Regions from separate parts of the Brenneria sp. L3-3C-1 genome, predicted to be linked through region 2. Evidence: predicted binding sites of a transcription regulator. Region 2 holds the regulator's gene; each other region holds the start of a gene.
What was found. Region 2 encodes CRP, which controls carbon source genes, mostly activating them, when cyclic AMP is high. Its sites were predicted from a motif close to ATGTGANNNNNNTCACAT; they were not measured.
Positions count from the first base shown of each region.

Region 1: the regulator CRP is predicted to act here: its motif matches at 3,546-3,563, upstream of JG725_RS10720 (NupC/NupG family nucleoside CNT transporter).
Region 3: the regulator CRP is predicted to act here: its motif matches at 9,045-9,062, upstream of ompW (outer membrane protein OmpW).

Region 1 is NZ_JAEMHF010000004.1:37,239-48,084, forward strand. Features, by position in the region: gene JG725_RS10705 (antitermination protein) at 1-5, opposite strand, end outside; gene JG725_RS10710 (helix-turn-helix transcriptional regulator) at 428-1,126, shown strand; gene JG725_RS10715 (4'-phosphopantetheinyl transferase) at 1,231-1,947, opposite strand; gene JG725_RS10720 (NupC/NupG family nucleoside CNT transporter) at 2,054-3,331, opposite strand; gene JG725_RS10725 (TatD family hydrolase) at 3,645-4,469, opposite strand; gene JG725_RS10730 (stress-response protein) at 4,564-4,752, opposite strand; gene JG725_RS10735 (DUF1328 domain-containing protein) at 4,875-5,036, opposite strand; gene osmY (molecular chaperone OsmY) at 5,200-5,814, opposite strand; gene prfC (peptide chain release factor 3) at 6,300-7,889, opposite strand; gene dhbA (2,3-dihydro-2,3-dihydroxybenzoate dehydrogenase) at 8,125-8,883, opposite strand; gene JG725_RS10755 (isochorismatase) at 8,880-9,758, opposite strand; gene JG725_RS10760 ((2,3-dihydroxybenzoyl)adenylate synthase) at 9,758-10,846, opposite strand, start outside.
Region 2 is NZ_JAEMHF010000007.1:12,492-23,337, forward strand. Features, by position in the region: gene JG725_RS13855 (ABC transporter ATP-binding protein) at 1-104, shown strand, start outside; gene JG725_RS13860 (LysE family translocator) at 158-760, opposite strand; gene JG725_RS13865 (YheU family protein) at 928-1,164, shown strand; gene JG725_RS13870 (phosphoribulokinase) at 1,272-2,141, shown strand; gene JG725_RS13875 (OsmC family protein) at 2,193-2,600, opposite strand; gene crp (cAMP-activated global transcriptional regulator CRP) at 2,911-3,543, shown strand; gene ppiA (peptidylprolyl isomerase A) at 3,627-4,196, opposite strand; gene JG725_RS13890 (ABC transporter ATP-binding protein) at 4,500-5,276, opposite strand; gene JG725_RS13895 (ABC transporter ATP-binding protein) at 5,337-6,224, opposite strand; gene JG725_RS13900 (ABC transporter permease) at 6,196-7,002, opposite strand; gene JG725_RS13905 (ABC transporter permease) at 7,098-8,138, opposite strand; gene JG725_RS13910 (ABC transporter substrate-binding protein) at 8,270-9,880, opposite strand; gene JG725_RS13915 (mandelate racemase family protein) at 9,956-10,846, opposite strand, start outside.
Region 3 is NZ_JAEMHF010000001.1:567,676-578,521, reverse strand. Features, by position in the region: gene JG725_RS02640 (L-threonylcarbamoyladenylate synthase) at 1-151, opposite strand, end outside; gene JG725_RS02635 (PHP domain-containing protein) at 279-1,151, opposite strand; Trp leader region at 1,391-1,495, shown strand; gene JG725_RS02630 (anthranilate synthase component 1) at 1,599-3,161, shown strand; partial or broken gene trpD (bifunctional anthranilate synthase glutamate amidotransferase component TrpG/anthranilate phosphoribosyltransferase TrpD) at 3,161-4,755, shown strand; gene trpCF (bifunctional indole-3-glycerol-phosphate synthase TrpC/phosphoribosylanthranilate isomerase TrpF) at 4,763-6,130, shown strand; gene trpB (tryptophan synthase subunit beta) at 6,176-7,369, shown strand; gene trpA (tryptophan synthase subunit alpha) at 7,369-8,172, shown strand; gene ompW (outer membrane protein OmpW) at 8,265-8,900, opposite strand; gene JG725_RS02595 (YkgJ family cysteine cluster protein) at 9,184-9,540, shown strand; gene JG725_RS02590 (YciC family protein) at 9,646-10,398, shown strand; gene JG725_RS02585 (septation protein A) at 10,597-10,846, shown strand, end outside.

The sequences.
Region 1 (10,846 bases), on a different contig from region 2:
TTCATTGTAGTATCTCCGTATAACAAGCTGAGACGCTACATCGCTTAAGCGCCCGAAACCGTGTTGATAATCCGAGGTTAGATAACCACAGTCTGGCCCTATTCGGATGACGCTTCTCCCCCACGCCCCCCATAATCGCCAAAGAGGGGGCAATCCTGTTTGTGGCCGGTTCAAGTACCCGGACCGTGCTCGCAACGGACGTATTGTCGATTTACGTTCCATAGAGTCTTTCCTTTCGATCTTACTGTTAAATCCTGGTGAATAACCGCGGCTGGCGGCCATTCTGTCTATGTGCTTTGTCAGCCACCTAGTCAAAATTCAGTCATTTTTTTGTTGATTTTATCATCCGTAAAGCAGACTATAGTCAACGCCAATCAACAATACAACGAATAAATCAACACAGTGTTTATTTTTTAAGTTGGTAAAAATGACAGAGCTAACCGAACGCCTGCGCCATCTGATGCGCGAAGAGGGAATGAAGCAAAAGGATTTGGCAAAGATTGTGGGTACGTCACCTCAAACAGTAAACAACTGGTTAAAACGCGGAACGCTGAGTCGCGAATCCGCCCAGGCCATCAATGAAAAAACCGGCTACTCATTAGACTGGTTACTTAGTGGCATTGGTCAGCCGAAGCCAGAAAGCAGCAATTTCAAGGTTTCCCGCCTGCATGTCACCGAGTGGGAAAGCATTGATAACGATGATGACGAATTTGTGGAGGTTCCATTGTTAGGCGTCAGGCTATCAGCCGGAGGGGGCGCGTATGATATTGATGAAGATGAAGTTTATGCACTCCCCTTTCGTTCTCATACTTTAAGGCGGCTGGGTATCCGGGTGGAAGATACCCGCGTGGTTACCGTCATGGGCGACAGTATGGAACCCAAGCTGTCGGACGGCGACAAAGTCGCCGTCAACCTGTCGGACAGACAGATCCGGGACGGCAAAATGTATGCCATTCGCATGGGTGAGTTGCAACGCGTAAAAGCGCTGATCAAACGGCCCGACGGAAGTATCATCGTGCGTTCTTACAACTCGGCCTATGAAGACGAGGTTGTCACTAAAGAACAAATTATCAACGGTGAACTGGCCGTTATCGGGCGCGTATGGTGGGTATCCGCACTGGTGTGAACGGCCGCTCCCCTAAGCCGCTGACGACGATTTCCGCTTCGCACGCGGCATTGACGGGCGACAACCACTCGCACAACCGGCCCGCGTATTAGCGGGCCGGTTGGTTAACAACAGAGAAAGGTTGCAATATCATACGACCTTTTCAGGAAAGTCCCCCGAAAGCGGCGGCCCGCGTGGAACATTGGCGTTAAATCAGTCTGTAGTTCCAGTTCAAAAGTCTGTCTGGCGCTGTCCAACGCGACCATTCTGGCATCCAGAAAATCGAAATAGCGTTTAACCTGCGGATACAACGCCTTAAATAAACTCTCTTTGGCGGAAAAGCTAAGCGTCAATAAACAGCGGAATTCATCATTCTGCGCGTTCAGCCACTGATATTCCTCTTCATCCACAATACCGGGCCACAACGCCTGCGCGCGTTCAGCAGACAGAAAAGTCTCGATATCGACGCCGACGCAGGAAAGATCCGTACTGCGGATATGTGCTGCGCACAATACGCTATCCGCATTATGGCTCAAGGAACCGGCGATATTTTCAGGCCATTGCGGAGATCGATCCTCGCCGCTGTGCAGGACGAAATCGACAATCCCCAGTTTACGCACCACCTGTCTGGCCAAACAGCGGCCTGCCAGAAACTCGGCACGACGTTTCGGCACGGAACGTTCAAGCGCATCGGAAAACGGAATCTCAGCCTCGGTAAACAACACGTCGGAGTAGGCGGACAAATGGAAATGACAGCGGGCGCTAAAACCAGGGTACATGGCGCCATCCATTGCCTGCGGGAACGTTATCCATTCAACATCATTAATAAAAGCAGCAAGCATGTTACTTTACTCTTGAAGGAGAAATCACTTTCAGGGCAATCCAGCACCTCAGCCTTCAATAAATATAATGGGCGGCTCCCACCCATTATCACTCAACCAAGAACCATTACAGCGCTAAAAAGAACCCGGCGATGCTGGCGCTCATCAGGTTTGAAAGCGTACCCGCGGTGACGGCTTTCAAACCAAACCTGGCAATATCCTGACGCCGCGTCGGCGCCATACTGCCCAGTCCTCCAATAAGGATAGCTATCGATGACAAGTTAGCAAACCCACAAAGTGCGAACGAAATAATGGCCTTGGTATGATCGGACAACACCTGTAAACCAGCGGCCGCCACCACCTCGTCGGCTTTCAAATACCCGCTAAAATTCATATAGGCCACAAACTCATTGACGATCAGCTTTTGACCAATAAACGATCCGGCGATAGTCGCTTCATTCCAGGGAACGCCGATCAAAAACGCCACTGGCGAAAAGATCCAGCCTAAAATCAATTCCAGCGACAACTGCGGATAGTTAAACCAACCGCCCACGCCGCCCAGAATACCGTTAAGCAATGCGATCAGCGCGATAAACGCCAGCAGCATCGCGCCCACGTTCAGCGCCAGTTGCATACCGGAAGCCGCGCCGCTGGCCGCCGCATCAATCACGTTGGCGGGCCGATCGTTTTCATCGACAAAGCCGGACATCTCCTCCCGGTCATGGGTGCTTTCCGTTTCAGGCACCATCAGCTTGGCAAACAACAGCCCGCCGGGAGCCGCCATAAAGGAGGCCGCGATCAGGTATTCCAGCGGCACGCCCATCTGCGCATAACCGGCCATGACCGAACCGGCGATAGAGGCCAGACCGCCACACATAACGGCAAATAATTCCGACTGCGTCATACCGGCGATATACGGGCGCACCACCAGCGGCGCTTCTGTCTGACCGACGAAAATATTCGCGGTGGCGGAAAGCGATTCCGTGCGCGACGTGCCCAGCAGTTTCTGCAAGCCGCCGCCAAGCAAGCGAATCACCCACTGCATAACGCCCATGTAATAGAGCACGGCGATGAGTGATGAAAAGAAAACGATAATTGGCAGCACGCGAAGCGCAAAAACAAAACCGCCGCCGCCGAAGACTTCAAACATTTGGTCGGAAACCAGGCCGCCGAACATAAAAGAGACGCCCTGATTACCATAAGAAATGATATTGGCCACACCTTCCGTCATGCCCCCCAGCACTTTGCGTCCTAACGGAACATATAACACCAATGCGCCAATACCGATCTGAATCAGGAAAGCGCCCAATACCGTGCGTAGCCTGATGGCCTTGCGATTGCTGGAAATCAGGACGGCAAATAATACAAGTGCCGCCATGCCGATGAGACTCATGAAGAGTTGCATGTGAAGTTCCCTTTAGCGCGAGATAACGATAATTTTTTGCTAACAACCCGTTGTGATAACCATCAGTCGTTATAAAAATGAGAAGCCGATCGCCCGACAAAGCAGGAGACAGGTGACTTATCAGCCGAGCCGAGCCGATTATAAAGGCACGCTTTGAGCCGTAGCCAACTTATGTCACAAATATATACAACATCGAATGGTTGAAAACACATAATAGTGATCTGCATCACAATTTCATTGCCATTATATGAAAAAACAATGGCTATTTTGGAGGGAACTTCATGGAAAACGGCTTTTAAACGCCAATTATGGTCTACCCGTACTGCGGCAATCCGAACAGTCTGAGCGTATTGCGATATACCGCCGTTGCGATATCCGCGGCGGGTTCAGGCCGCAGTTGGCAAAGCGACTGAAAAACCGCCGTTACCCGCTCAGGGCGATTTGGCTCCCCCTGATAGCCATAAACGGGCATATCCGGCGCGTCGGTTTCCAGCAACAAGCAACTGAGCGGTAAACGGGCGATCGCCTGACGGCTTTTGTTGGCGCGAGGATAGGTAATCGTTCCGCCCACGCCGATATAATAACCTAAGCGAACGAATGCCTGCGCCTGTTCCAGGCTTCCGGCGAAGCCGTGGATCACGCCGGTACGCGGCACCTCAACACGACGCAACAATTGCGCCAGTCGATCGTGGCTGCGGCGCGAGTGCAGAATGACCGGCAGATCATACTGCTTCGCCAACCTGAGTTGAGCCTCAAGCAGGTGATATTGCCGCTCAAACTGCGGCTCTTGCATATAAAGATCCAGCCCGATTTCTCCCACGGCGACCATCTTGGCGGGCTTTTGACGCAGCTGCGCCGCCAATAGTTCGAGATCGGCATCACGATGATGGGAAATATACAGCGGGTGCAACCCAAGAGCCGCATAGAGAGATGAGTGGCGGCGCGCCAGCGAGAGCACTCGCTCAAAGCGACAGGATTCGACGGCGGGGATAATAATTCGCTCGATACCTGCTTCCGAGGCCAGACGCAGGCTTGCCAGTTCATTCTCGCCGAACAGCGGGAAGTCGAAATGGCAGTGAGTATCAATAAAGGTATGCCGGGCGGCGGTATTTTCTGCCAGCCGGTTTTCAATCGTCATAGGCTTGACCGGGGTAATGAACGTGCCGAATCAACCCCGTCGCCGAGGCCCGAAAACGGGCAACGGAAAGACGCATTTCCAATCTGGACGCCCCTCAGTGTAAAACTTTCTTTTCCGAGGAGAGCTTATCATGCTGTTTTCCGTAATCTTCCTGGAGTATCCCGGATAAATAACCGTTATTCGCCTCCAGCCAGGCGCAGTCGCTGTCAAACCATTCGGCCCACATCGCCCAGAAATTCCCTTTCCACTGTTTCCATTTGCCAACTGCTATATCACTATTCATCATAGACCTCCTGATAAAACATCGAGTTCAGCAAATACCTCAAACAGGGTGTCAAATAAATATGACAGCCATATGGCATGGCTGCCCTGTCTTCATCCTCTTCTAATAATTTATACGCTTATCTAGGGCCGTTTGCGACCCATAAACAAACTTACCAGGAACAAAATAATCCCGACAACGAAGACGATTTTAGCCGCACCTGCCGCCGTACCCGCCAGACCACCAAAACCTAATGCCGCAGCGATCAGAGCGATAACTAAAAAGATAATACCCCAACGAAACATATGCTCTCCTTACCAAAAAAATTAAAAATCATGGCGATCGTCCTGACACTGATAATGCATCCTGATTGCGTATCCAGGTGGTAATGCCTTGTTTTGCAGGTTCAGGTCATAACGGGTTATCCGCCAGAGCGGATAACCCGGTTTATATATTTAAAATTAACGGTTATGACTTAATCGTTAAGTCGTTTTTGACGCTTTTTACGCCGTCAACGGCTTTGGCGATACTTTCAGCACGCGCTGACTGAGCCTGGTTATCAACTTCACCGCTCAACAGCACGACGCCTTCATGCGTCTCAACCTTCACCTTACGCGAAGGAACAATATCGTCCGCCAGCAATTTGGCCTTAATCGAACTGGTGGTCATGGCATCACCCGCATAAGCGCCGACAGACTGCGAGGTATTATCCTTAACCTGGAGTTTGTCGCTCACCGACTGCACACCCTCGATTTTCGTCGCGATGTCTACCGCGCGAGTGGCCAGCGCCTGGCTGCCGACGAATCCGCTCAGGGTGACGACGCCATTAGTGGTCTCAACGGAGATATCGCCGCTGGTGATGGTTTTATCTTCCAGCAAGGCGCTTTTCACCTTTGCCGTGGTTGCGCTGTCACTCATGTAACCTGACGCTTTATTGGCGGAGCTATCCACTTTTTCACCTGTAGTGTTGGCGATACGTTGTACTTTTTGCCCAAACGTATCGTCTGCCAGCGCATTACCGCCGACCAGAATCGAACCCAGAGCGACGGCGATCAATGATTGTGTGAGTTTGGTCTTTTTCATCAATATCTTCCTTTATGTTTTTATGTGCCCGACACATAGCGATGCGGGCTGCATTAACGCAGAGTGATTGCCAATGCCATTCAAAATATTGCCGTAACCTCATGTCGTTGATTAAATGCACCCGTCATTAACGTCATCTAAACCAAAATAAACAGAGTACAGTTCCTAAAATAGGAAAAAATGCAATATAAAGAACTAGCTAAAATTGCGTTAACAGGTAAACAAACTAGAAACACTTAACACGTTGTTAACTATAGACCACGGAAAAGGAAATCACAGGACGATAAAGAGAAAAGAACGGGAACCGGCGGCAATTCAGATTTGTCTGTGGCGGGTTTTTCCGCCATAACCTCGGGCAATATATGACTAATTAGTTGATAAATAATAAAAAATATAAACAAAACGCCCGAATCGAACCGCATTTATCGCTATTCGAGCGGGCGCTTAAATTTCACACAAAACGCTGATTACTTATACAGCTCGGATTAATGTTCGCGCGTTTTATGGAACATGACTTCAGGGTAACGTTCCCGCGTCAGGTTCAGGTTGACCATGGTCGGGGCGACATAAGCCAGATTGTCGCCGCCATCCAACGCCAGATGCTGTTCGTTCTTGCGTTTGAACTCTTCAAACTTTTTCACATCGCCGCATTCGACCCAGCGCGCGGTGGAAACATTAACCGATTCGTAGATAGCTTCCACGTTGTATTCGGTCTTCAGCCGCGCGACCACCACGTCAAACTGCAACACGCCCACAGCGCCGACGATAAGATCGTTGTTGGTCAACGGACGGAATACCTGTACCGCGCCCTCTTCCGAAAGCTGCACCAACCCCTTCAGCAATTGTTTTTGCTTCAACGGATCGCGCAGACGGATGCGGCGGAACATTTCCGGGGCGAAGTTGGGAATACCGGTGAACTTCATCTCTTCACCCTGGGTAAAGGTATCCCCAATCTGGATGGTGCCGTGGTTATGCAACCCGATGATATCTCCCGCATAGGCCTCTTCGACGTGCGAACGGTCGCCGGCCATAAAAGTCAGCGCATCGGAAATCACCACATCTTTGCCGGTACGCACCTGACGCAGCTTCATGCCTTTCTCATATTTACCGGACACCACGCGCATAAACGCCACCCGGTCGCGGTGTTTCGGATCCATATTGGCCTGGATTTTAAATACGAAACCGGTGAATTTCTGTTCGTCGGCGACCACTTCGCGCGTATCGGTTTTACGCGGCATCGGCGCCGGCGCCCAGTCAACCAGGCCGTCCAGCATATGGTCGACGCCAAAGTTACCCAGCGCCGTACCGAAAAACACCGGAGTCAGATCGCCGGACAGAAACGCCTCCAGTTCAAACTCGTGCGACGCCCCTTTAACCAGCTCAAGTTCTTCACGCAGTTGCATCGCCAGATCTTCGCCAATCGCCACGTCCAGATCCGGGTTATCCAATCCTTTGATGATGCGGACTTCCTGGATCGTATGACCTTTACCGGACTGATAAAGATAGGTTTCGTCTTTATAGAGGTGATAAACGCCTTTGAACAGCTTGCCGCAGCCAATAGGCCAGGTGATAGGCGCGCAGGCGATTTTCAGCTCGTTTTCCACTTCATCCAGCACTTCCATCGGATCGCGGATGTCACGGTCGAGTTTGTTCATGAAAGTCAGGATCGGCGTATCACGCAGACGAGTCACGTCCATCAGCTTACGGGTACGATCTTCGACCCCTTTCGCCGCGTCAATCACCATCAGGCAGCAGTCCACCGCCGTCAGGGTGCGGTAGGTATCCTCAGAGAAGTCCTCATGCCCCGGGGTATCAAGCAAATTGACCAGACAGTCATGATAGGGAAACTGCATAACGGATGTGGTAATGGAGATACCGCGCTGTTTTTCCATCTCCATCCAGTCGGATTTCGCATGCTGGCTCGAACCCCGCCCTTTTACCGTACCGGCGGTCTGGATCGCCTGTCCGAACAGTAATACTTTTTCGGTAATTGTGGTTTTACCGGCATCGGGGTGGGAAATGATGGCGAAAGTTCTTCTTTTCGAGACTTCGCGGGCGTATTCACTTGGAGACATGATTTTCAGGTTTCTTCTGTTAGCCACCCGGCGTCAGCATCAAATCACCTCGATGTCAGCGTCAGGCAAAGCGGAAATAAAAGAGAGTAAGCCGGGTATTTTCCCTGATTTAACGGTTATACACAATCAGTGACTGAAAGCGGCGGATATCACCGGTCATATGCCAGGCAGGCGCTCAACCTGCCTGGCACCGATGAATAACGGAATCTTTTACCGGCTTTATCGATGGCGATGCTCAGGCGCCCAGCGTGGCGCCGCCATCAATGACGATATCCTGTAGCGTAATATGACCGGCCAGATCGGAGGCCATAAATAAAATGGCGTCGGCAATCTCCTGCGGACGGGCGATTTTCCCCAGCGGAATGCCCAGTTTGAATTGTTCGGGAAAACCGGCGATGGTTTGCCGCTCCGACTCTGGAGCGTGCCACAGGGTGCGTTGCATCGGCGTATCCGTCGAGCCTGGCGAGATCACATTACAGCGCACGCCGTAGGGCGCCAGCTCCAGCCCCACCGTCAGACACAGGCTGCGCAGCGCCGCTTTCGAGGCGCAGTAGGCGGCCATGCCCACCCGGGGAACATGCGCGGCATTGGAGGCCACCGTAACAATCGCCCCGCCGCGCTGACGCTGAAACTGCGGGATCGTCGCCTGAAACAGGTTGAATGCCCCGCCCGCGTTGACCGCCAGACAATCCTGCCAGTCCTGCTGACTGAGCGTTTCCGCCGCCCCCATCCGCAAAATGCCGGCCCCGTTGACCAGCACATCCAACCGCGGCGTTTGCGATAGCCGTTCGGCGCAACGCGCCGCCACGGCGTCGGCATCGCTGATATCCAGCAGGCAAGGGGTAAAAGGCGGCGCGCCGTCGGAGAACGCCCGATCGAAACCCACCACCTCGGCCCCGGCCTGTACGAAACGACAAGCCGTTTCGTAACCGATGCCGCGGCCTGCGCCGGTTACCCACACCTGCTTCCCGGTGAAATCAAGTTGGCTGCTCATGCTTCCTCCCGCTGTACGGCCGTCAGCAGCGAGATCCAGTGGTTGATGGTCGGGGTTTTTACCAACGTGACGAAATCCACCTCGTGGCCCTGCTGACGCCAGCGGCTCACCAGCGACATGATGCGCACGGAGTCCAGTCCGTAATCCAGCAGGTTTTCGTCATCGCCCACCTCACCGCAGTCGTCGTCCAGAAACGGCAGCAGCTCCGCCCGCAGGCTGGCGTGACTGTATTCCGCCGCCGAGGGCGCAGAAGCGATCAACTGGCCGGTGGTGACCACCCGCCCGCAGCGGCCGGCGCTATAGCGCAGGGCCATCATGTGCTCGTCCAGCGAGAAATCGGCCAGCGCGTCAGCCACCATAAACGGTTTGATATCGCGCATAAAGGCGTCATTGGCGGTGGTCAGACAGCCGATGTGGGCATAAATCCCGCAGATAATCAGCTGGTTACGTCCGGCATCGCGCAGTCGCTGCTCCAGGTCGGTGCGCAGAAACGCGCTGTAGCGCCATTTTACCAGCACGGTATCGCCGCTGTCGGGCGTCAGCGCATCAGTGATTTTCTGCTGCTCGGGATAGTTGTTCAGCCCCGGCCCCCACATATCGTTCAACAATGCCCTGTCGGCCGCGCTCTGGTTGTTCGGCTGCGCGGTGTAGAACACCGGAATAGCGTGCTGACGACAGAAATCCTTCAGACGAACAATATTTTCGATAAGCCGGGCGGTCAGCGGACTGTTTTCCCCCCAGAAATTAAGAAAATAGTGCTGCATATCGTGGATTAACAACGCCGCGCGCGGCGTTTCCAACGGCCAGCTCACTTTGTTGTCAGGCAGGGACGCCGCCGACGGCAGAGGATAGCTATTCAGTTTGGGAATACTCATCAGTGACTCTCCTGCAACGGTTGCGTAAGCTGTTGCGCCATCTCGCGCAACCGTTGTTTATCGACTTTTCCGACCGGTGTTTCCGGTAACGCCGGCAGGCTGGTAAAACGATCCGGTAATTTATAATCGGCAATGCCCTGTTCGCGCAGGTGACGGCGCAGCGCCACGGATTTGATCGCTTCCCGGCAAACGACGAAAGCGCAGCTTTTTTCCCCCATCAGCGGATCGGGGATGGCGACCAGCGCGGCGTTAATCACCTGCGGGTGGCGTAACAGCAGATTTTCGATCTCTTCGGCGGCAATCTTTTCGCCCCCGCGGTTAATCTGATCTTTCTCCCGCCCCACCACCTGTAGGTGGCCGTCCTGGTGTTGGATCACCACATCGCCGGAGCAGTAGAAGCCCTGCTCATCAAACACCTGTTGGTTATGATGCGGACTGCGGTAATAACCGCGAAAGGTGTAGGGACCGCGGGTCATCAGCCGCCCGGCCTGCCCACAGGGCTGGGGATGCCCTTCGGCATCGGCCACCCAGACTTCGTCGTCCGGGCTGATCGGACGCCCCTGGGTGGTGAAGATGACGCTGTCATCGTCATCAAGGCGGGTATAGTTCACCAGCCCTTCCGCCATGCCGAAAACCTGTTGCAGTCGGCATCCCAGTTCGGCGGGGATGCGGCAAGCCAGCGCCTCGCTCAGCCGTGCCCCGCCGACCTGTAATAACGTCAGGCTTTGCAACGCGTTACGCTGACCGAGCAGAGAAACGGCTTCCAGCCACAGCGTTACCGCAGGCGGCACCAGCGCCGTCACGTTAACCCGATGCCGTTCAATCAGCGGAAAACAGTGGTCGGCGCTGGGATCGGCGGCCATCACCACCGTTCCCCCGGCATAAAATACGCCCAGTGCGCCCGGCGAACTTAACGGATAATTATGAGCGGCCGGTAAGGCGCACAGATAACGAGTATCGGCGTCAAAATGACAAATTTCCACGCTGGCGCGAATACTGTAGTAGTAATCGTTATGGGTGCGGGGGATCAGTTTCGGCGTGCCGGTACTGCCGCCGGACAGTTGAAAAAACGCCACTTCATCCGGCGG
Region 2 (10,846 bases):
GTTTACAGCAGCAGATAAAAGTAAAAGCGGAACTGGAAGCATCAGAAATGGCCTGGCTGGATGCGCAAGAGCAGTTAGAGCAGATGAATCAGTCGCTGTCATAATTGACGCCGGCAGCGAGCGGATAAAACGCTTATCCGCTCGCCATAACAGGCCGTCAGTGCCAAATCAGCAACACACAGGCCGCCGTCAGCATGCCCATCGATACATTGAAGATAATCCAGGCTTTTTTACTGCGCAGCAGTCGGCCGATCAGCGTGCCGAACCCCAGCCATATCACGCCGGAAACCAGATTCACCAGCACGATGCCGACGCTTATCGCCACCACCGAATGATTGTATTTATCGCCCGCCAGACTGAAGCTGGCCACCGCGCCCAGCGCCATCAGCCAGGCTTTGGGATTCAGAAACTGTAGCAACCAGCCCTGATAAAGCCGGATAGGCCGCGGGGGGGCAATTTTTGTCTCAAGCTTTTCATAGGCCGCCGTGGCAATTTTCCATGCCAGCCACAGCAGATACAAACTGCCGAGGACTTTGAGAATGAAGTGCAGCGAAGGGTAGATCAGGATCAGACCGCCAATCCCAAACGCCACCAGCAGTAAAATACTCTGCATGCCCAACATGATACCGAGCATCAGCCACAGAGAGCGATAAAAACCGAAGTTGGCGCCCGACGTGGTCAGTAACATATTATTCGGACCCGGGGTAATCGCCGCCACCCACAGAAAACCCAGCATTGACAGAAACAGGCTCAATTCCATGTAATGGGTGCTCCTCACCCTGACGCATTTTTACGATATAGTTGATAATGAGTATCGAATTGCTGGTTAACCAACGGTATTGAAGCTAACAGTGTGATATTGATCGCACAAGATCCGGCAACAAGATTTTTATTCCTATCGGGACAACCTTTTTCTGGACAATCATCGTGATCATTCCCTGGCAACAACTCGATCCTGAAACAGTGGACAATCTCATCGAATCTTTCGTACTCCGGGAAGGAACGGATTACGGTGAACAAGAACGTACGCTGTCGCAAAAGGTCGCCGACGTTCGCCGGCAACTGGAATCAGGCGACGTGGTTTTGGTATGGTCGGAGCTGCATGAAACGATCAACATCATGCCGCGCAGTCAGTTTAATGCCGGCGAGTACCACCCTCGCTAAACGCGTGAAAAGTCATCAGAGAAGATGTATCTGTCTTATTAAACATGCTAACAATGATAAAAATATAAGCATCCGATCGGTGCCACTATTACGGAGTAAATCGTCTTATGTCGCATAAGCATCCGATTATTGCGGTTACCGGCTCCAGCGGAGCGGGAACCACCACCACCAGCCTGGCATTCCATAAGATTTTCCAGCAATTAAAAATGCGGCCGGCCCAGCTTGAAGGCGATAGTTTCCACCGCTATACCCGTCCGGAAATGGATATGGAAATTCGTAAAGCGCGGGATCTGGGTCGCCATATCAGTTATTTTGGCCCGGAAGCCAACGATTTCAGCCTGTTGGAACAATCCTTTATCGAATATGGCCGGCATGGGCGCGGTCTGACGCGTAAATACCTTCATACCTACGATGAAGCGATTCCCTATAATCAGGTGCCCGGTACGTTCACGCCGTGGGAACCCATGCCTGAACCCACGGATATCTTGTTTTATGAAGGGCTGCATGGCGGGGTCGTCACCGATCAGCACAATGTGGCGAAACACGTCGATTTACTGGTCGGCGTCGTGCCCATCGTCAACCTGGAATGGATTCAAAAACTGATCCGCGATGTCAATGAACGCGGGCACTCGCGTGAAGCGGTGATGGATTCGGTCGTCCGATCCATGGAGGATTACATCACCTATATTACGCCGCAGTTTTCACGCACGCATATCAACTTCCAGCGCGTTCCGACCGTGGATACCTCAAACCCGTTCGCCGCCCGATCCATCCCTTCATTGGACGAAAGCTTTGTGGTGATCCACTTCCAGGGGCTGGATAATATTGATTACCCTTATCTGCTGGCCATGTTGCAGGGGTCGTTTATTTCGCATATCAACACGCTGGTGGTGCCCGGCGGGAAAATGGGGCTGGCGATGGAGTTGATTATGGCGCCGCTGGTGCAGCGATTGCTGGAAGGGAAAAAAATCGAGTAGCCGGCGGCTAAAACCAGCCCGGCAGCCATACTCCGGGCGATACCGCCCAGGCTATGGCAATACTCTGACTTCATGGCTGTAAGTGACCTTGACCGTTTTATTCAGCATCAGCGCCACCGAGCAATATTTTTCCGCAGACAGTTCCACCGCGCGCGCGACCGCCTGCTCGGCCAATCCTTTGCCCGTCACGGTAAAATGCAGATTAATATGGGTAAACAAACGCGGCGCTTCCGTTCTCCGCTCCGAGGTCAGTTTAACTTCGCAATCCGCGACGTCATTACGCCCTTTCTGCAAGATCGACACCACATCAATCGCGCTACAACTGCCAATCGACATCAGCACCATTTCCATGGGACTTGGCGCTTTATCGCCCGAATTTCCATCCATCACCACCTGATGTCCGGAAGCTGATTCGCCCAGAAATGTTAAGTTTTCAACCCACTTCACCCGAGCCTGCATGCCGCCTCCGCTAAAAAATTTTTTAATATTTATATCGTTATTATACAAAAACAACCTATAACCACAGCTTTATCATGCTGACGCGAGACAACACAAGACACTTCCTCCAAGCTGTGTTAAAAATGAGAACAGAAGCTGTCTTTTCTGGACAAACTCAGATCGCGGGAAGATGATAACGTCGCCAGACAGAAGCTCCAGTATATTCCCTGACGGCCTACACGTAATTTGAATTTTTAGCAGTAAACACGCCGTACAGGGAACTCTGAGCCCTGTGATTTGCGCAGTGAATTACAACAGAGGATAATAGCGAATGGTTCTCGGCAAACCGCAAACAGACCCAACTCTCGAATGGTTCCTTTCTCATTGCCATATCCACAAGTATCCATCGAAGAGTACGCTGATTCACCAAGGTGAAAAAGCAGAAACGCTTTACTACATCGTGAAAGGCTCTGTCGCAGTGCTAATCAAAGATGAAGAAGGCAAAGAAATGATCCTCTCTTATCTCAATCAGGGAGATTTTATTGGCGAGCTTGGCTTGTTTGAAGAAGGCCAGGAGCGTAGCGCCTGGGTACGGGCGAAAACGGCTTGTGAAGTTGCTGAAATTTCCTATAAAAAATTCCGGCAGTTGATTCAGGTCAATCCCGATATTCTGATGCGTCTGTCCGCGCAGATGGCAAGCAGGCTGCAAGTGACCTCAGAGAAAGTCGGTAATCTGGCATTCCTTGATGTAACCGGTCGCATTGCCCAAACATTATTGAACCTGGCAAAACAACCCGATGCCATGACGCACCCAGATGGCATGCAAATAAAAATCACCCGCCAGGAAATTGGGCAAATCGTTGGCTGTTCACGCGAAACCGTGGGCCGCATTCTTAAAATGTTGGAAGATCAGAACCTCATTTCCGCACATGGTAAAACGATCGTGGTTTACGGTACGCGTTAAACCCGGCGATTACCCTACGACAAAAAAGCGTGAAGTCTCTTTCACGCTTTTTTTATAGCCATATAACACCGTAGCAAGGCGTATCAGGGCAGAACTTTGGCTGACTGGATCACGATCGGTTTGGTGGGCACATTTTGGTAAGGGCCGACGTTTTCGGTCTGCACCTGAGCGATTTTATCCGCCACGTCCATACCTTTTACCACTTTACCGAATACCGCATAGCCAAAATCACGCTGTCCGTGATCGAGGAAAGCGTTATCAGCCACATTGATGAAGAATTGACTGGTGGCGCTGTCTTTTTCCGCAGTCCGCGCCATGGAAATGGTGCCGCGCAGGTTGCGTAAGCCATTGTCCGCTTCATTTTTGATCGCCGGGTTGGTCGCTTTCTGCTTCATGTCGTCGGTAAAACCGCCGCCCTGAATCATAAAGCCGGGGATGACCCGATGAAACGTCGTGCCGTTATAAAAACCGTTATTCACGTACTCAACGAAGTTATTCACCGAAACCGGTGCTTTTTGGTTGTCCAATGCCAGCTCAATGTTTCCCGCCGAGGTCGTCAGCAAAACATGCGTTGTGCCGGAGGTAGCGAACACCGGAGAAAAAGCCGTAAGTGAAATAAAAGCCGCCGCAGCAGCCAGAGTACGTTTAAGCATGATAATTCCTTGTTGAAGAAACCGACCACTGAAAGCGTAATGATTGTAAATACCCACACCCGCCAACGCCACCCATTTACCTTTTTTTACGTATTATAAAAAGGCTGACGTTAAAGTCAGCCCAGACCATTGACAAAGCCCGTTATTAGGGAGAGCGTGGCGAGGGGCCGTAGCGGCGTAAGCCGCCGGAGCGCCCCTCGGTACGGTAGGCCCGGGTATCTCAGGCTTACAGACGACTTTGTCAGTAACCTCAGGCTGACGTTAAAGTCAGCACCCGCTTATTATCTGTCGCCGCACAGAACCTTAGCCCATACGCTCCGAACGCACCGCAAGGTCGCGGCTATACTGGCGGCTGGCCTCCACCAGCATGGTGGTATAGGCGTTCTTCGGCGTATCGCGGGTTAAGTCGCCGATATTCAGCGTTTCCAGTATCCGGCCATACTGCATCACCGCGACTTTATGACACAGATGGGAAATTACCCCCAGATCGTGCGTCACCAGCAGGTAGGTTAATTTCTCCTGCTGTTGCAGTTCAGCCAGCAGATTAAGAATTTCCGCCTGCACGGAAACGTCCAGCGCCGAGGTCGGCTCATCGAGCAACAGCACTCTGGGCTCCAGAATCAGCGCGCGGGCGATCGCCACGCGCTGGCGCTGGCCTCCCGAAAGCTGATGCGGATAGCGGCGGCGGAAGTGCGTGCCCAGCCCGACTTTCCCCAGCAGCGTATCGATACGGTCGTCACGATCGTTAAAACGGTGGATGGACAGCGGTTCTTCCAGAATCGACTCCACCGTGTGACGGGGATGCAGCGAACCATAGGGATCCTGAAAAATCATCTGCACTCGTCGGCAGCGCGCCTGATCGATACGATGCGCCAGTTGCTGGCCGTCAATCAGCAAGCTTCCCTGCCAGTGATTAAACAACCCGGCCAGACATTTCAGTACGGTGGTTTTACCCGAACCGGACTCGCCGACCAGACCGAAAATCTCACCGTCGTCCACGGTAAGGTTCACGTCATACAAAACCTGATTCTGCGTGCTTCCCTGACCAAACGACAGATTAAGATTGTTCACTTCAATCATGGATCGGTTCATATTCATAGATTCGCTCATCGGAAGGGTTGCCGTCGCCATACGTGCTCCTTACTCATTAATCCAGGCCGGATCGCGATTCATCACCGGCAGATGCGAACGCGGACGATCGATATCCGGTAACGAGTTCAGTAATCCGCGGGTGTAAGGATGCCGCGCATTATCCAGATCGGCGGCGGCAATCGACTCCACCACCCGTCCGGCGTACATCACCAGTACCCGATCGCAGAAACTGCGCACCAGATTGATGTCGTGGCTGATGAAAATCAGCCCCAATCCACGTTCACCCACCAGATCGTCGAGCATCGCCAACACCTGCAAGCGCACCGAAACATCCAGCGCCGAGGTCGGTTCATCGGCAATCACCACTTCAGGCTCGGTAATCAGCATCATCGCAATCATGATGCGCTGCCCCTGCCCGCCTGAAATTTCGTGGGGATACAGGCCGTATACCCGTTCCGGCTGGCGAATACGCACCACATCCAGCATCGCCATCACTTTTTCCTTCGCTACGCGCGCCGAAACGCGATGGTGAGCCAGATAGGCTTCTGCAATCTGATCGCCGACGCAGACCACCGGATTCAATGAGTATTTGGGATCCTGCATAATCATTGAGATGCGTTTGCCGCGGATCTGACGCATCCGCGCTTCGTCCGCCGTTAACAAATCGGTGTCGCCAAAACGCAGACGATCCGCCGTAATACGCGCGCTGTGCGGGTGTAAGCGCAGCAAGGCGCGCCCCACCGTGGATTTACCGGAGCCTGATTCGCCGACAATCGCCAGCTTTTCACACCCCAGCGTGAAGGAGACGCCGCGCACGGCATCGGTCACCACGCCGCCGTTGACGAAACTGACCCGCAGATCCGCGACATCCATCAACGGTGCGTTCTGCGGCGTACGGTGAGAAAGATTATTCAGTTCTGGGATCGAGGATGTCACGTAGGCCGTCTCCAAGGAAATTGAACGCCAGGCTGTTGATCAAAATCGCCAGCCCCGGAATAGTCACTAACCACCAGCACTCCATCATGTAACGGCGACCGGCTGAAATCATCGCGCCCCATTCAGGATCGGGCGGCTGCGCCCCCAACCCCAGGAACCCCAGCCCGGCCGCGGTCAGAATAATGCCCGCCATGTTCATGGTGATACGAATAATCACCGACGGCAGACACAGCGGCACAATGTGGTGCAGCAGGATGCGGATCGATGATGCGCCTTGCAGTTTCACGGCGGAAACAAAGTCGGCATGGCGCAATGACAGCGTTTCGGCCCTTGCCAGACGCGCAATCGGCGGCCAGGCGGTCAAGGTAATCGCGATCACCACATGCTCCAGCCCCGGGCCAAGCGCCGCCACGAACGCCAACGCCAGCACCAGACTGGGGAAAGAGATGAAAATATCGGTGATGCGCATCAGAATGGTATCGACGATGCCGCCGTAGTAGCCCGCCACCACACCCAGCAACAGACCGATCGGCCCGACGGTTACCGACACCAGCGCCACGATATACAGCGTGATGCGGGAGCCATAGACCAGTCGGCTAAAGACATCGCGGCCAAACTCATCGGTTCCGAACCAATGGGCCGCGCCCGGCGCCTGCAATGCATTGCCCAGATCCTGCGCCAGCGGGTCGTGCGTCGCGATCCAGGGGGCAAAAATGGCGACCAGCATCAGCATCAGGACGATGGCCGAACCAATGGCGGTCAATGGATTACGCATCATCAGCAGCAGAAAACCAGCGATACGCGCGCCGCGCAGCTTCAGGCGCCCCACCCGCTTTTCCGGTGACGTTCGCAGTACCGGTTCAGAGGAAATGTTCATGCGTTCGTCCTCGGATCAAAGATTTGATACAACATGTCCGACAACAGATTGAGGGTGACGAAGATCAGCCCTACCAGCAGGACACAGCCCATAACCGCGTTCATATCCCCCAGCAGCAAACTGCCGGTGAGATAGGAGCCGAACCCCGGCCAGGAGAACACCGTTTCGATCAGCACCGCCCCTTCCAGCAGCGAACCGTAAGCCAGCGCGACCACCGTCAGCAATTGCACCAGAATGTTACGAAACGCGTGCGCCCACACCACCCGGAATTCAGACAGCCCCTTGACGCGCGCGGTAATGATGTACTCCTGCGACAGCTGCGCCAGCATAAAGCTGCGCGTCATACGGCTGATATAAGCCAGAGAATGAAAACCCAAAATGGTGGCGGGCAACAGCAGGTGATTCAGCGCGCTGCGGAACACCTCCCAGTTGCCTTCCAGCATCGCGTCAAGCAACAGCAGCCCGGTGCGGTTCTCCACCAGGCCGTCATAGGCCATGTCCACCCGTCCGGCGCCGCCCACCCAGTTGAGCCAGGCATAGAACACCAGCAGCCCCATCATGCCGACCCAGAATATCGGGGTGGAATAGCCCGCCAGACTGATAAAACGCACCACGTAATCCGCCCATTTGCCGCGTCTTGCCGCCGCCAGAACGCCCAGCGGCACGCCCAGACCGGCGCCGACGATAATCGCCATCGTGGCGAGCTCTATGGTGGCGGGAAAGACACGGATGATATCGTCGACGACCGGACGTCCGGTCAGAAGCGCGTTGCCCAAATCGCCCTGCATAAGAGAGTTGAAGTAAATAAAAAACTGCGCATACAGCGGCTTATCCAGCCCCAACTGCTGATAAACCTGTTGATAGGTACTTTGATCGGCATCCTGTCCGACAATCGCCAGGACGGGGTCGATCGGCATCACGCGGCCGATCACGAATGTCAGGATCAGTAATCCGAACAGCGTGACCACGACCTGAAACAGACGTTTCGCCAACCGACGCAACACTCCCCCCGGTTTGATCCAATCAGAGAAAACCATGTTCTTTCTCCTGCTACTCCGGTTAGCGGCGACGTCAAACCGCCACTAACGCGGCTATTTCGTTTTTAACGTTCCAGGCGGGATGATTCGCCGGACACACATCGGCCAATCATCCGCTGAACGTGTGAAAACTAGCGCTGTTTAGAGACGTCCCGCAGTTGCGTCGTGGAAGACGGATGCGGCACATAACCTTTCACGTCTTTACGCAACACCACGGAGTCGATCATCTGCGACACCGGAATAATCGCCGGGAACAGTTCTTCATAACGATTCTGTACGTCGATATACATCTGCTTCTGTTGCTGGGGATCTTTCTCCAATAACGCCCGATCGATCATCTCGTTCAATGACTTATCGTAGAAAGAGGTGCGCCAGCCCTGGAAGTTGGTCAGTTTGGCTTCGTCGCTGTTATCGGGGTTATAGGCCACGGATCGCAGGCTGGAATGGGGATGCGGATCGACGCCGCCGCCGCCGCGGCCAACCAGCATATCGAATTTACGATCGCGCATGGCGCCATATACCTGATTGCCGGTGCCGGAAATAATCTTGGCTTTGATGCCGGCCTGCGCCAGCGTTGACTGCACGGAAGTCGCCAGATTGAGGAACGGTTGATCCGACAACACGCGCAGCGTGGTTTCAAAGCCATTCGGATAACCCGCTTCCGCCAGCAATGACTTGGCTCGGGCCACATCCAGCTTATAGCCCGGATTCGGCAACGTGGCATCCATCCCGGATTGAATCGGGCGTTGGTGATAGAAGCCGTAGCCAGGCATGACGGTTTTATTTACGCCATCATAATCAATGAGATAGCGAACCGCTTCACGCACTTTGGGTTGCGCGAAGTATTCATTTTTCAGACTCATGGCGACGTAATACAGCGTGCCCTTTTTCACCTCATCCACGACGACGTTCGGGTCGCGTTTCAGGGCGTTGATATCCGGCACCGACATGCCGGAGGCGACATCAATATCGCCTTTTTCAATCATCAGGCGCAGCGCCTGCGACTCGGTCATGTGGCGGAAAATGACGCGCCTCATTTTGGCGTCGCCGTGCCAGTTGCCCTCAACCCGACTGATGCGCAGCACATCTTTCGCCTGCCACACATCCAGCTTGAACGGGCCGGAGCCTGCCTCATTGGTCGTCAGCCAGCCGTTGCCCCAGTCGCCGTTTTTCTCGTGCTGCAAGACCGTTTTGCTATCCAGCACCGATCCGCTGCCCAAGGTCGCCAGCGAATAGATAATCAGTTTGGGATCGTTCGGCTTGGGCAGTTCGATTTCAATCGTGTGGGCATCTTTGGCGCGGATCATTTTCTCCACATTGTCCGCCGTGAAACCATAGGATTTCCAGGTGGTGGCCTGCGCCATATTGAGGTTAAGCAGGCGTTTCATCGACCAGGCGAAATCCTGCGCCGTAACCGGATTTCCTGAATGGAACGTCGCGTTGTCCACCAGATTGAAGGTAATGACCTTACCGTCTTCGCTCACGCTCCAGCTTTTCGCCAGAGACGGCAGGACGTTGCTCAGGTTTGCCGGATCGAGCACCACCAGCGAATCATACAGATTGACGATAATGCCCACTACTTCATTACCGGTCATCGCCGCCGGATCGAGCGACAACATGTTGTTCATATTCATCCCGACAATCAGCTGATCGTCAGGCGTTTTGGCGGACAGCATGGCGGGGGTCGCCGCCATGCAGAGGGTACTTAACAGTAGGGTACGGAGTATTGCGCGTGCTTTCATTATTCTTCTCCAGGTGTGGAAGTATGGAAGACGACAACTTTTTATTTTTTAAGTATTTTCTTTCAGACTGACGTTCTATTCTTTGCTTAAGGCATGCTCCTCAATCCAGTCAAAATTGATATCCTCGCCCAACCCCGGACGCTGCGGCAGATGCACGAAGCCTTCGCCGTCCATCGGATCGACGATGGAATTCAGGTAGGCGGCGGGTTCATCATAATCAAGGAAGGGATGCAGCAAGCCGCGTTCATACCAGCGGCAGTTCTTGATAGCGCCCACCACCGCCAGATTGGGGGCGCCATTGCCATGAATCTCGCAATCCATACCAAAGGCTTCGGCCAGACCGGCCACTTTCATACACGGCGAGAGACCGCCGACGCCCTGTACGCCAGCGCGCAAAATATCGCACGCGCCTTCTTTCACCCAGTCGGCCCGGCTGAAGTATTTGCCTGATAGACTTTCCGGCCCGATGACATCAATATCCAGGCTTTTGGTCAGCCAGCTATAGGAGGCCATGCTCTGTTCTTCCATCGGCTCTTCAAACCAGGTGAAATCCAGCTTCTGGAGTTCCCGGCCGATGTACAGCGCGTCGCTACGGCTATACCAGTGATAGCCATCCAGCATCAGGCAGATATCCGGCCCGACCGCTTCACGCACGGCGGCACAGGCTTTCACATCCATTTTCGGGCTGGGAGCAAAAGAAACCGGCGGCATCCAGGTGTGCAGTTTGATGGCTTTATAGCCGCGCTGAACCAGTTTTTCGGCGAACTGACCGTACTCTTCCGGCGTGGATAAACCGCCGGCCAGTTCGTCGCCGCACATGGTGCTGCCGTAGGCCGGCACTTTTTCCCGGTAACCGCCCAACAGCTTGTGGACGGGCATATTCAACATGCGCCCCTGTAGATCCCACAGCGCCGATTCAACAATCGATAGCGCGCGATCCGTCAGTTGGTTGGCGCTACCGCGCTG
Region 3 (10,846 bases), on a different contig from region 2:
CCATCGCATTCTTTTCGCCCAACATGCATCCCAGCGCATAACCGGAATCAGTCGGGTAGACAATCACTCCGCCTTTATGCAGAAAGTCCACCGATTGATTGATCAACCTTGGCTGCGGATTCAGTGGGTGGATATAAAAAAGCTGACTCATGACCCTACCTCATGCTTCTAAAATACGGGAACGCGGTTCATCACGCCCCGTGTAATCGTGCAACGTCGTTATTTTCGCTTCAGCGGCCGAGGTGAAGAACGCGTGTCGCCACCGTCTACCGCATTCATTATTCCGCCAATGCCGGATGCCGCCATACCGGCTCCACCCCGGCAGGCAACCATAGCTTGCGCCCCAATTCAATCCAGGCGCAAGGCTGATGGAAATCCGATCCCTGCGATCCCAGCAACTGAAATTCAGCGGCATAACGGGCAAGTTGCGTACGCTCGTCCGGCGCCTGCTGGCATTGCGCCACCTCCATAGCGTCGCCGCCGTTGTCCGCAAACGCGGTCAACAAACGTTTTAACCATTTAGCGGTTAAATCATAACGCCCGGGGTGCGCCAGTACCGACACCCCGCCAGATTGATGAATAGCATCAATCGCTTGCTTTATTGTACACCACTGCGGCGGGACATATCCGGTTTTCCCTTTTGCCAGATACTTCTTGAACACCTGATTAATATTCGGCGCAATGCCCTGCTCCACCAGATAACGGGCAAAGTGTCCCCGGGTAATCTGGCCGCCAATCGCCAGGCGACTCGCGCCGGCCAACGCATCGGGTATGCTCGCTTTGGCCAAACGCAGCGCGATCTGCTCCGCCCTTGCCTGCCGTGACTGCGCCTGACGCAGCAACAGTTCACACAGCGCCGGATGATGGATATCCATGCCCAAACCCACGATGTGAATCTCATGGTTTTCCCACAGGGTGGAAATTTCCACGCCGGAAATCAATCTCAATGGCAATGCCTGCTCATTAATCGTCCGCTGGGCCTCGGTCAGTCCGCCGGTTGTATCATGATCGGTGATCGACAGAACATTAACCCGCATCGCTACCGCCCGGGTCACCAATGCGGCCGGCGCCAATACCCCATCCGAGGCCGTAGTGTGGCTATGCAGATCGTAGAGCGCAAAAGAGGGTGGCTGTTGAGGTTGTTGTGGCACAAATATTCCCGTTACTGGCTGTGTTCATGGTTTAAGTTGGCTATGATGCCATTAACGCGCCGGGAAGAGTAATCAAGATCCCGCCATCGCGGCGGACGCGGCACCAGAAAGTTTAGGCGAGCCAATAAAATAATCTTATTACCGGTGTTGACTTTCAACGCCCGAACTAGTTTACTAGTACGCAGGTTCAGCATACAGCAAACGAGATAATGATAATGGCAACGCAAAACACGATGAAACTTGGTTGGTGGCGCTCTTCCCTTTCGCGGGTGGAGTAATCACGCATAGCTTTTATCATTACATGCAGATATTCCCAAGCCCGCTTATCCAGCGGGCTTTTTTATGGCGGACAATTCCTGTCCGCCCCCTTTTCGGGCCGTCACTGCGTGACGTTGAAAAACACTTGCGTGTTTTTTTATGGGCAAGTAAATAAAACAGGTAACAATGATGCAAACAATACGACCGCAACTGGAGCTTCTGCGTACCGAGGCCGTCTACCGAAACGATCCTAACGCCATTTTTCATCAGCTTTGCGGCGCCAGACCTGCCACCTTGCTGCTGGAATCGGCTGAAATCGACAGTAAACGAAATCTGAAAAGCCTGTTAATTATCGACAGCGCATTACGCATTACCGCGCTCGGTCAGCAGGTTTCCATTCAGGCGCTGACGGCCAACGGCGCAGCGTTGCTGCCGCTGCTGGACGCCGCTCTGCCGCCCGGCGTGATTATAGAAGCCCGTCCCAACGCTCGGGAACTCACCTTTCCGCCTATCGACAGCATGCAGGACGAAGACGCCCGTTTACGCTCGCTGTCGGTCTTTGATGCGCTGCGCACGATTCTGACGCTGGTCGCCTGCCCTGCGGACGAACGCGAAGCCATGTTTTTAGGCGGTCTGTTCGCCTATGACCTGGTCGCCGGTTTTGAAGCCTTACCCGCATTGAGCCAGCAGCAACGTTGCCCGGATTTCTGCTTCTATCTGGCTGAAACGCTATTGATTCTCGATCATCAACAACAGGTCACGGTTCTCCAGGCCAGTCTGTTTACGCCGGACGGCGCGGAACGGCAACGACTGCAACAACGACTGACGCAGTTACAGCAGCAACTGGAACAACCCGCGCCGGCGCTGCCGCATCAGTCGATTGACAGTATGACGCTCAACTGCAACCAGAGCGATGAGGCATTTGGCGCCGTGGTCAGCCAGATGCAACAGGCGATTCGCATCGGCGAGATTTTTCAGGTGGTGCCGTCACGGCGCTTTTCATTGCCTTGCCCTTCGCCGCTAGCCGCCTATCAAACGCTGAAAGACCATAATCCCAGCCCTTATATGTTTTTTATGCAGGATCAGGACTTCACGCTGTTCGGCGCGTCGCCGGAAAGCTCGCTGAAATACGATGCCGACAGCCGCCAGATTGAAATTTATCCGATTGCCGGCACTCGCCCACGCGGACGGCGGGCGGACGGTTCATTGGATCGCGATCTTGACAGCCGTATCGAACTGGAAATGCGCACCGATCATAAAGAAATGGCCGAGCACCTGATGCTGGTCGACCTGGCGCGTAACGATCTGGCGCGCATCTGTCAGCCCGGCAGCCGTTATGTGGCTGACTTAACCCAGGTTGACCGCTACTCGTTTGTTATGCATCTGGTCTCACGCGTGGTGGGCACCCTGCGAGAAGATTTGGATGCGCTGCACGCGTATTGCGCCTGTATGAATATGGGCACGCTGAGCGGCGCGCCGAAAGTCCGGGCCATGCAACTGATTGCCGACAGCGAGAAAACCCGCCGCGGCAGCTATGGCGGCGCCGTAGGTTACTTTACCGCCCGCGGCGATCTGGATACCTGCATCGTCATTCGCTCAGCCTACGTTGAAGACGGCATCGCCACCGTTCAGGCCGGCGCCGGCGTCGTTCTGGATTCCAATCCTCAGGCGGAAGCCGATGAAACACGAAATAAGGCCCGCGCCGTTCTGCGGGCCATTGCCAGTGCGCACAACGCAAAGGAGTTGTTCTAATGGCGGATATATTACTGCTCGATAATATCGACTCGTTCACCTACAACCTGGTGGATCAACTACGCGCCAGCGGTCATCAGGTGGTCATTTATCGTAACCATCTGCCGGCCGACGCCATTATTGAGCGCTTAAAGCAAATGGAACGGCCGGTGCTGCTGCTGTCGCCCGGGCCGGGAACCCCCGCCGCCGCCGGTTGTATGCCTGAGTTGCTGCAACGCCTGCGCGGTCAATTGCCGATTATCGGCATCTGCCTGGGGCATCAGGCCATTGTGGAAGCCTACGGCGGCCAGGTAGGTCAGGCCGGGGAAATTCTGCACGGCAAAGCCTCCATTATCGATCATGACGGCTTGGCGATGTTCGAAGGCTTGCCTAATCCGTTGCCGGTCGCGCGCTACCATTCGCTGGTCGGCAGCAATATTCCGGCGACGCTGACCGTCAACGCCCATTTTAACGATATGGTGATGGCGGTTCGCCACGATGCCGACCGCGTTTGCGGCTTTCAGTTTCATCCGGAATCCATTTTAACCACCATGGGCGCACGGCTGCTCGAACAGACGCTGAACTGGGCATTGGCGTAAAAAAAAAGGACATCATCATGCAAAACATTCTTGAAAAACTCTATCAGGCTGAGACGCTCAGCCAACAGGAAAGCCAGGCGCTGTTCGGCGCCGTTGTCCGCGGCGAGCTTGAAAACAGCCAGTTGGCGGCGGCGCTGATCAGCATGAAAGTTCGCGGTGAACATCCGCAAGAGATTGCCGGCGCGGCGAACGCCCTGCTGGCCGATGCCCAGCCGTTTCCGCGCCCCGACTATCCGTTTGCCGATATCGTCGGCACCGGCGGCGACGGCACCAACAGTATCAATATTTCCACCGCCAGCGCTTTCGTGGCGGCCAGTTGCGGGTTGAAGATCGCCAAGCATGGCAACCGCAGCGTCTCCAGCCGTTCAGGATCGTCCGATCTGCTGGCGGCGTTTGGTATCCGGCTTGATATGCCCGCCGAGCAATCCCGGCAGGCACTGGATGATTTAGGCGTGTGCTTTCTGTTTGCGCCGCAGTATCATCCCGGTTTTCGCCATGCGGCGCCGGTGCGCCAGCAATTGAAAACCCGCACCCTGTTCAACGTACTGGGGCCGTTGGTCAACCCGGCGCGTCCTCCGCTGGCGCTGATTGGGGTTTATCGCCCGGAACTGGTGCGCCCTATCGCCGAAACCTTGCGGGTTCTGGGATACCGGCGCGCGGCGGTGGTACACGGCGGCGGCATGGACGAAGTCGCCATTCATGCGCCGACCCAGGTCGCCGAGCTGAACAACGGCGATATTGAAACCTATGAGCTGACGCACCAAGACTTCGGACTGGACAGCTTCCCGTTATCGGCCTTGCAGGGCGGTTCGCCGGAAGAAAACCGTGACATTCTGGCCGCGCTGCTACAAGGTAAGGGAGCGCGTGCGCACGATGCGGCGGTTGCCGCCAACGTCGCGCTGTTAATGAAGCTGTTCGGACAAGAAAATTTGCGTCAAAACGCGCAACAGGCGTTGGAAGTGATTCATAGCGGACAGGCCTACCAGCGAGTCACCGCCCTGGCCGCAAGAGGATAAAGCCGTCATGCAGGAAACCATACTGAATAAAATAGTGCGTGATAAAGCCCTATGGGTTGAAGATCGCCAGCAAAAGCAGCCGCTGTCGACGTTCCGGCACGATGTCGTGCCCAGCCAGCGGGACTTTTATCACGCGCTGCGCCAGAATCAGCCGGCGTTTATTCTGGAGTGCAAAAAAGCGTCCCCCTCAAAGGGATTAATTCGTGATGATTTCGATCCGGTGAAGATTGCGCAGGTCTATAAAGACTACGCCTCGGCCATTTCCGTGCTGACCGATGAAAAATATTTTCAGGGCGATTTTGCTTTTCTTCCGCAGGTCAGCGCGGCGGTTCATCAGCCGGTGCTGTGTAAAGACTTTATTATTTCGGAATATCAGATCTACCTGGCCCGCTATTATCAGGCAGACGCCATCCTGCTGATGTTATCCGTGCTGAACGACCAACAGTATCGGCAGTTGGCCGATGTCGCCCATAGCCTGAAGCTGGGCGTGTTGACCGAAGTCAGCAACGAGGAAGAACTTCAGCGCGCCATTCAACTGGAAGCCCGGGTGGTCGGCATTAACAACCGCGATCTGCGCGATCTCTCCATCGATCTTGAGCGTACCCGCCGGCTTGCCCCACGTCTGCCGGCGGAGGTGACCGTCATCAGCGAGTCGGGGATTCATCGTCATGCGCAAATTCGCGAGCTGAGTCAGTTCGCCAACGGTTTTTTAATCGGCAGCTCCTTGATGTCCGAACCCGATCTGACGCTGGCCGTGCGCCGCGTTATTCTGGGAGAAAATAAAGTCTGCGGCCTTACCCGCGCGGAAGACGCGCAGGCGGCCTACCAGGCGGGCGCCGTCTATGGCGGTTTGATTTTTGTCGACGCCTCGCCCCGTCATGTCGAGATCGAACAGGCGGCGGCGGTTATCAACGGCGCCCCGCTGCGTTATGTCGGCGTGTTCCGCGATGCGCCGGTCGAGCGCATCGTCAGTATCGCCAAGCAGTTGAATCTGGCGGCTGTCCAGCTTCACGGCGGCGAAGATCAACACACCATTTCTTTGCTGCGTCAGCAGTTGCCCGCCGCCTGCCAAATATGGAAAGCGCTGAGCGTCGCGTCCGGCCTCCCCGAGAGAAATCTACAGGCGATCGACCGCTATGTGCTGGATAACGCTCAGGGCGGCAGCGGTCAAGCGTTCGACTGGTCGGTGCTCAATGGCCAGAACCTGGACAACGTGCTGTTGGCGGGCGGTCTGAACGCGGATAACTGTACGCAAGCCGCCCGACTGGGTTGCGCCGGGCTGGACTTCAACTCCGGGGTGGAAAGTCAGCCCGGGAAAAAAGATGCGCATAAAATCGCGGCTGTTTTTCAGGCATTACGGGCCGTAACCCCGTAACACCCTGGCAGCACGGCTCATATTAAATCGATAAAAGACAGGAATATTATGACGTTACTCAACCCATACTTTGGTGAATTCGGCGGCCAGTATGTGCCGCAGATCCTCATCCCGGCTCTGCGTCAACTGGAGGAAGCCTTTGTCGCGGCACAGCAGGATCCCGAGTTTCAGGCCGAATTTACTGATTTGCTGAAAAACTATGCCGGACGGCCGACCGCGCTGACCCTATGCAGAAACCTGACCCACGGCACCCGCACCAAACTGTATCTGAAACGTGAAGATTTGTTGCATGGCGGCGCGCACAAAACTAACCAGGTGCTGGGACAGGCGCTGCTCGCCAAACGGATGGGGAAAAGCGAAATCATCGCCGAGACCGGCGCCGGGCAACACGGTGTCGCCACCGCGCTGGCGTGCGCCCTGCTGGGGTTGAAATGTCGTATCTATATGGGGGCGAAAGACGTTGAGCGTCAATCCCCCAACGTGTTCCGTATGCGCTTGATGGGCGCCGAGGTCATTCCGGTGCACAGCGGTTCCTCAACGTTGAAAGATGCCTGTAATGAAGCGCTGCGCGACTGGTCCGGCAGCTATGAAACCGCGCACTATCTGCTGGGCACTGCCGCGGGTCCCCATCCGTATCCGACGATTGTGCGTGAGTTTCAGCGCATGATCGGTGAAGAAACCAAAGCGCAGCTGCTGGAAAGAGAGGGCCGCTTGCCCGATGCCGTACTGGCCTGCGTAGGCGGCGGCTCCAACGCCATCGGGATGTTTGCCGACTTTATTGATGAAACCGCCGTTCGCCTGATCGGCGTTGAACCCGCCGGACTCGGCATTGAAACCGGACAGCACGGCGCGCCGCTTAAACATGGGCGGGTCGGCATCTATTTCGGTATGAAATCTCCGATGATGCAAACCGCTGACGGGCAAATCGAAGAGTCCTATTCGATTTCCGCCGGTTTGGATTTCCCCTCCGTCGGGCCTCAACATGCGTATCTGAACAGCGTCGGCCGGGCCGATTATGTGTCCATCACCGATGACGAAGCACTGGATGCCTTTAAGGAACTCTCCCGGCATGAAGGTATCATTCCGGCGTTGGAATCCTCTCATGCGCTGGCTTATGCGCTGAAAATGATTAAGCAGGAACCGGAGAAAGAACAAATTCTGGTGGTCAACCTGTCGGGCCGCGGCGATAAAGACATATTTACCGTTCACGATATTTTGAAAGATCGGGGAGAAATTTAATGGAGCGCTATCAACACCTGTTCAAACGTCTGGCTGACAATAAAGAAGGCGCTTTTGTTCCCTTTGTCACGTTGGGCGATCCATCGCCTGAGCAGTCGCTGAAAATTATTGATACCCTTATCGCGGCCGGCGCCGACGCGCTGGAGCTGGGCATCCCCTTTTCAGACCCGCTGGCCGATGGGCCAACCATTCAGGACGCCACGCTGCGCGCCTTTGCCGCGGGCACCACCCCCGGCCACTGCTTTGAGATGCTGGCCGCTATCCGGCAGAAATACCCTGATATTCCTATCGGCTTACTGATGTATGCCAATCTGGTTTTCAGCAACGGCATTGATGAATTTTATCAACGTTGCGCGCAGATCGGCGTCGATTCCGTGCTGGTCGCCGATGTCCCGGTTGAGGAGTCCGCGCCTTTCCGTGCCGCGGCGCAACGTCACGGCATCGCCCCGATTTTTATCTGCCCGCCCAATGCGGATGACGACCTGCTGCGTGAGATTGCGTCCTACGGCCGTGGCTATACCTATTTATTGTCGCGCGCCGGCGTCACCGGTGCGGAAAAACGCGCTCAGTTGCCGCTTCATCACCTGGTCGCCAAACTGCATGAATACCATGCCGCGCCGCCGCTTCAGGGATTTGGTATTTCAGAGCCTTCTCAGGTGCGGGAATCATTATCGGCGGGCGCCGCCGGCGCCATTTCCGGCTCGGCAATCGTGCGGATTATTGAAAAAAACCAGCATCAACCTGACGAAATGCTGGCGCAGCTTCACGCCTTTGTCAGCGAAATGAAAGCGGCAACGCGTTGATAACATTTCCACACAGCGCCAACGGCGGATAGTTATCCGCCGTTGGCGATTTGATGCGCCGCCGGGCAGGCTGGCGCATCATGTCATTAACATCAGAAACGATATCCGACGCCAAACATAAACACCCACGGGTCCAAACGGGTGCTGACGTTTTGCTGTTCGCCGCCCGCTTTAAACCTCACTTCCGTGTCGATGTCCATCCACCACAGTGACGCATTAATCAACCAGTTTTCATCCAGGTTGTAATCCAGACCGGCTTGCGCGGCCACGCCCCAGGAATTTTTCAGGCTCAGATCGCTCAGCCCGGCATCTTTCCCTCTTTGATTGAATTTTTCATCATAAAACATGGTGTAGTTCAGACCGACGCCCAGGTAAGGACGCAGCTTGTCGGCTTTATCGCCAAAGTAATACTGTGCGACCAGAGACGGCGGCAAGTGGCTGACTTCGGCAATGTTGCCGACGCCGTTAAGGCCGACGCGATGGGTGAACGGCGTCGCCGCCAATAACTCCACGCCAATGTTGTCGGTCACCAGATAACTGAACGTCAATCCCAACTGGGTATTATTATCAACCTTGAACGATCCCAGACTTCCCAGCACATTATCCGACCCTTCCACCGGACGAACCGTTGCCGTTCCGCCACGAACAATGATATCACCCGCCTGATGAGCCTGGGCAAATGCCGGCATAAGTGCAGCAGCCAGTAATACAAAAGACGCTTTTTTCATTATCCACTCCCTTTATATGGTTTAAATTTCGAGCGAAATATACCTCCATGTGGGTATTGTTGTTTTAATCCAGATCACATCTTTTAAATACTTTTTGCAAAAAACGAACTCGATCAATTCTACGTAACTCATTAAAAATGCAAGAATTGATCTACATCAAAAATAACTAAAGATACATAAAATGCGTTTTGGGAAAAATACGCTGCCAAAAGGGTGATTTCAGCGCTAGATTTTTATTCTGACTGACAGGATTCAATACCGGTTAAGGGCGGTAATTAATTAAATGAGTGACAATGCCTGTATGCACTGCGGCGCTTGCTGCGCTTATTTCAGGGTATCTTTCTACTGGGCTGAAGCTGATGATGGCGGCGGCGTAGTACCTGCCTTACTCACAGAACCTCTTACCCCTTTTTTACGCTGCATGCAGGGTTCAAATAGCAAAAATCCTCGCTGCTGTGCGTTGGAAGGCAAGATCGGCGTCAATGTCAGCTGTTCGATTTATGTTAATCGGCCATCGCCATGTCGTGAATTTATGCAATCCGGAGAAAACGGCCAAATAAATGACGCCTGCAATCGTGCGCGGGCCAGTTATGGATTGCCACCGCTGATCGCCGCCATTGAACCATCGGCGGCGGGATGATGAGAAATGAGAAGATCGCGCCCCCTGCGGGGGTGCCACAGTCTGGCGTAACAGGTTACAATTAAAGGCTAAGTAACATTGCTTATCTTTTCTCAAGGAGTTTGCATGCCTATCACGGCTAACACTTTGTACCGTGACACAATGAATTTTACGCGTAATCAGTTCATCAGTATTTTGATGATGGCGCTGTTGACCGCGTTCATTACTGTCATTCTGAATCAGGCCTTAGCCCCCGGCAATGAGGAATTACAAACGCTTAACGCCGCCAGCGGCGATCTCTCCTCATCCGCCGAACTGGGTATGATGGACTTGATCCAGCAGATGACCCCGGAACAGCAAACCGTGCTGCTCAAAATGTCTGCGGCCGGAACCTTTGCCGCCTTGATCGGCAACGCGATTCTTACCGGCGGCATACTGCTGCTGATTCAGATGGTTTCCGCCGGTAATCGCACCAGCGCGTTGCGGGCGATCGGCGCCTCCGCGCCCGTCTTACCCCGCCTTTTTATCCTGATCCTGTTCTGTACCCTGTTGGTTCAGCTTGGCATGCTGTTTCTGGTTGTTCCGGGCGTGTTATTGGCTATCGCATTAAGCCTGTCGCCGGTTATTGCCGTCGTTGAGAAACGTGGCGTATTCGGCTCCATCAAGGCAAGCGCGAAACTGGCTTATGCCAACCTACGCGTCACCGCGCCGGCCGTGATCCTGTGGTTATTGATCAAAGTTGCCATTCTGCTGCTGGTGACCAAAATCCCGATATTTTCGCCGACCGTCATTGCGGTGTTGCTAAATGGCCTGAGTAACCTGATATCCGCTATCCTGCTGATCTATCTGTTCCGCCTTTATATGCTGCTTCGCGCCTGATTTAACCTGTGCCGTACAAGCTGCGGCACATCTTCTTGTTTTTTATTGTTACTGCGCCGCCAACCTTTCCAATCGTAATTTTCTGCAAATTATTACGATATCAAGGGAACTGTGCCCCACAATAAAGGATAATACGCGCAGTTATCAGATAGCCATCCGGGTTATCGTCAACAAATTAGTGAGTGACGGATTGACACAATGAAGCAACTTCTTGATTTTCTCCCGCTGGTGGTTTTTTTTGTTTTTTACAAACTGTATGACATCTATGTTGCGTCCGGTGCGTTGATCGCGGCGACAGCGCTGGCGCTGATCGTCACCTGGGTGATTTATCGTAAAATAGAAAAGATGATGCTGGTGACCTTTGCCATGGTCGCCATTTTCGGCACATTGACGCTGGTATTCCATAACGATCAGTTTATTAAGTGGAAAGTCACCATCATTTATGCGC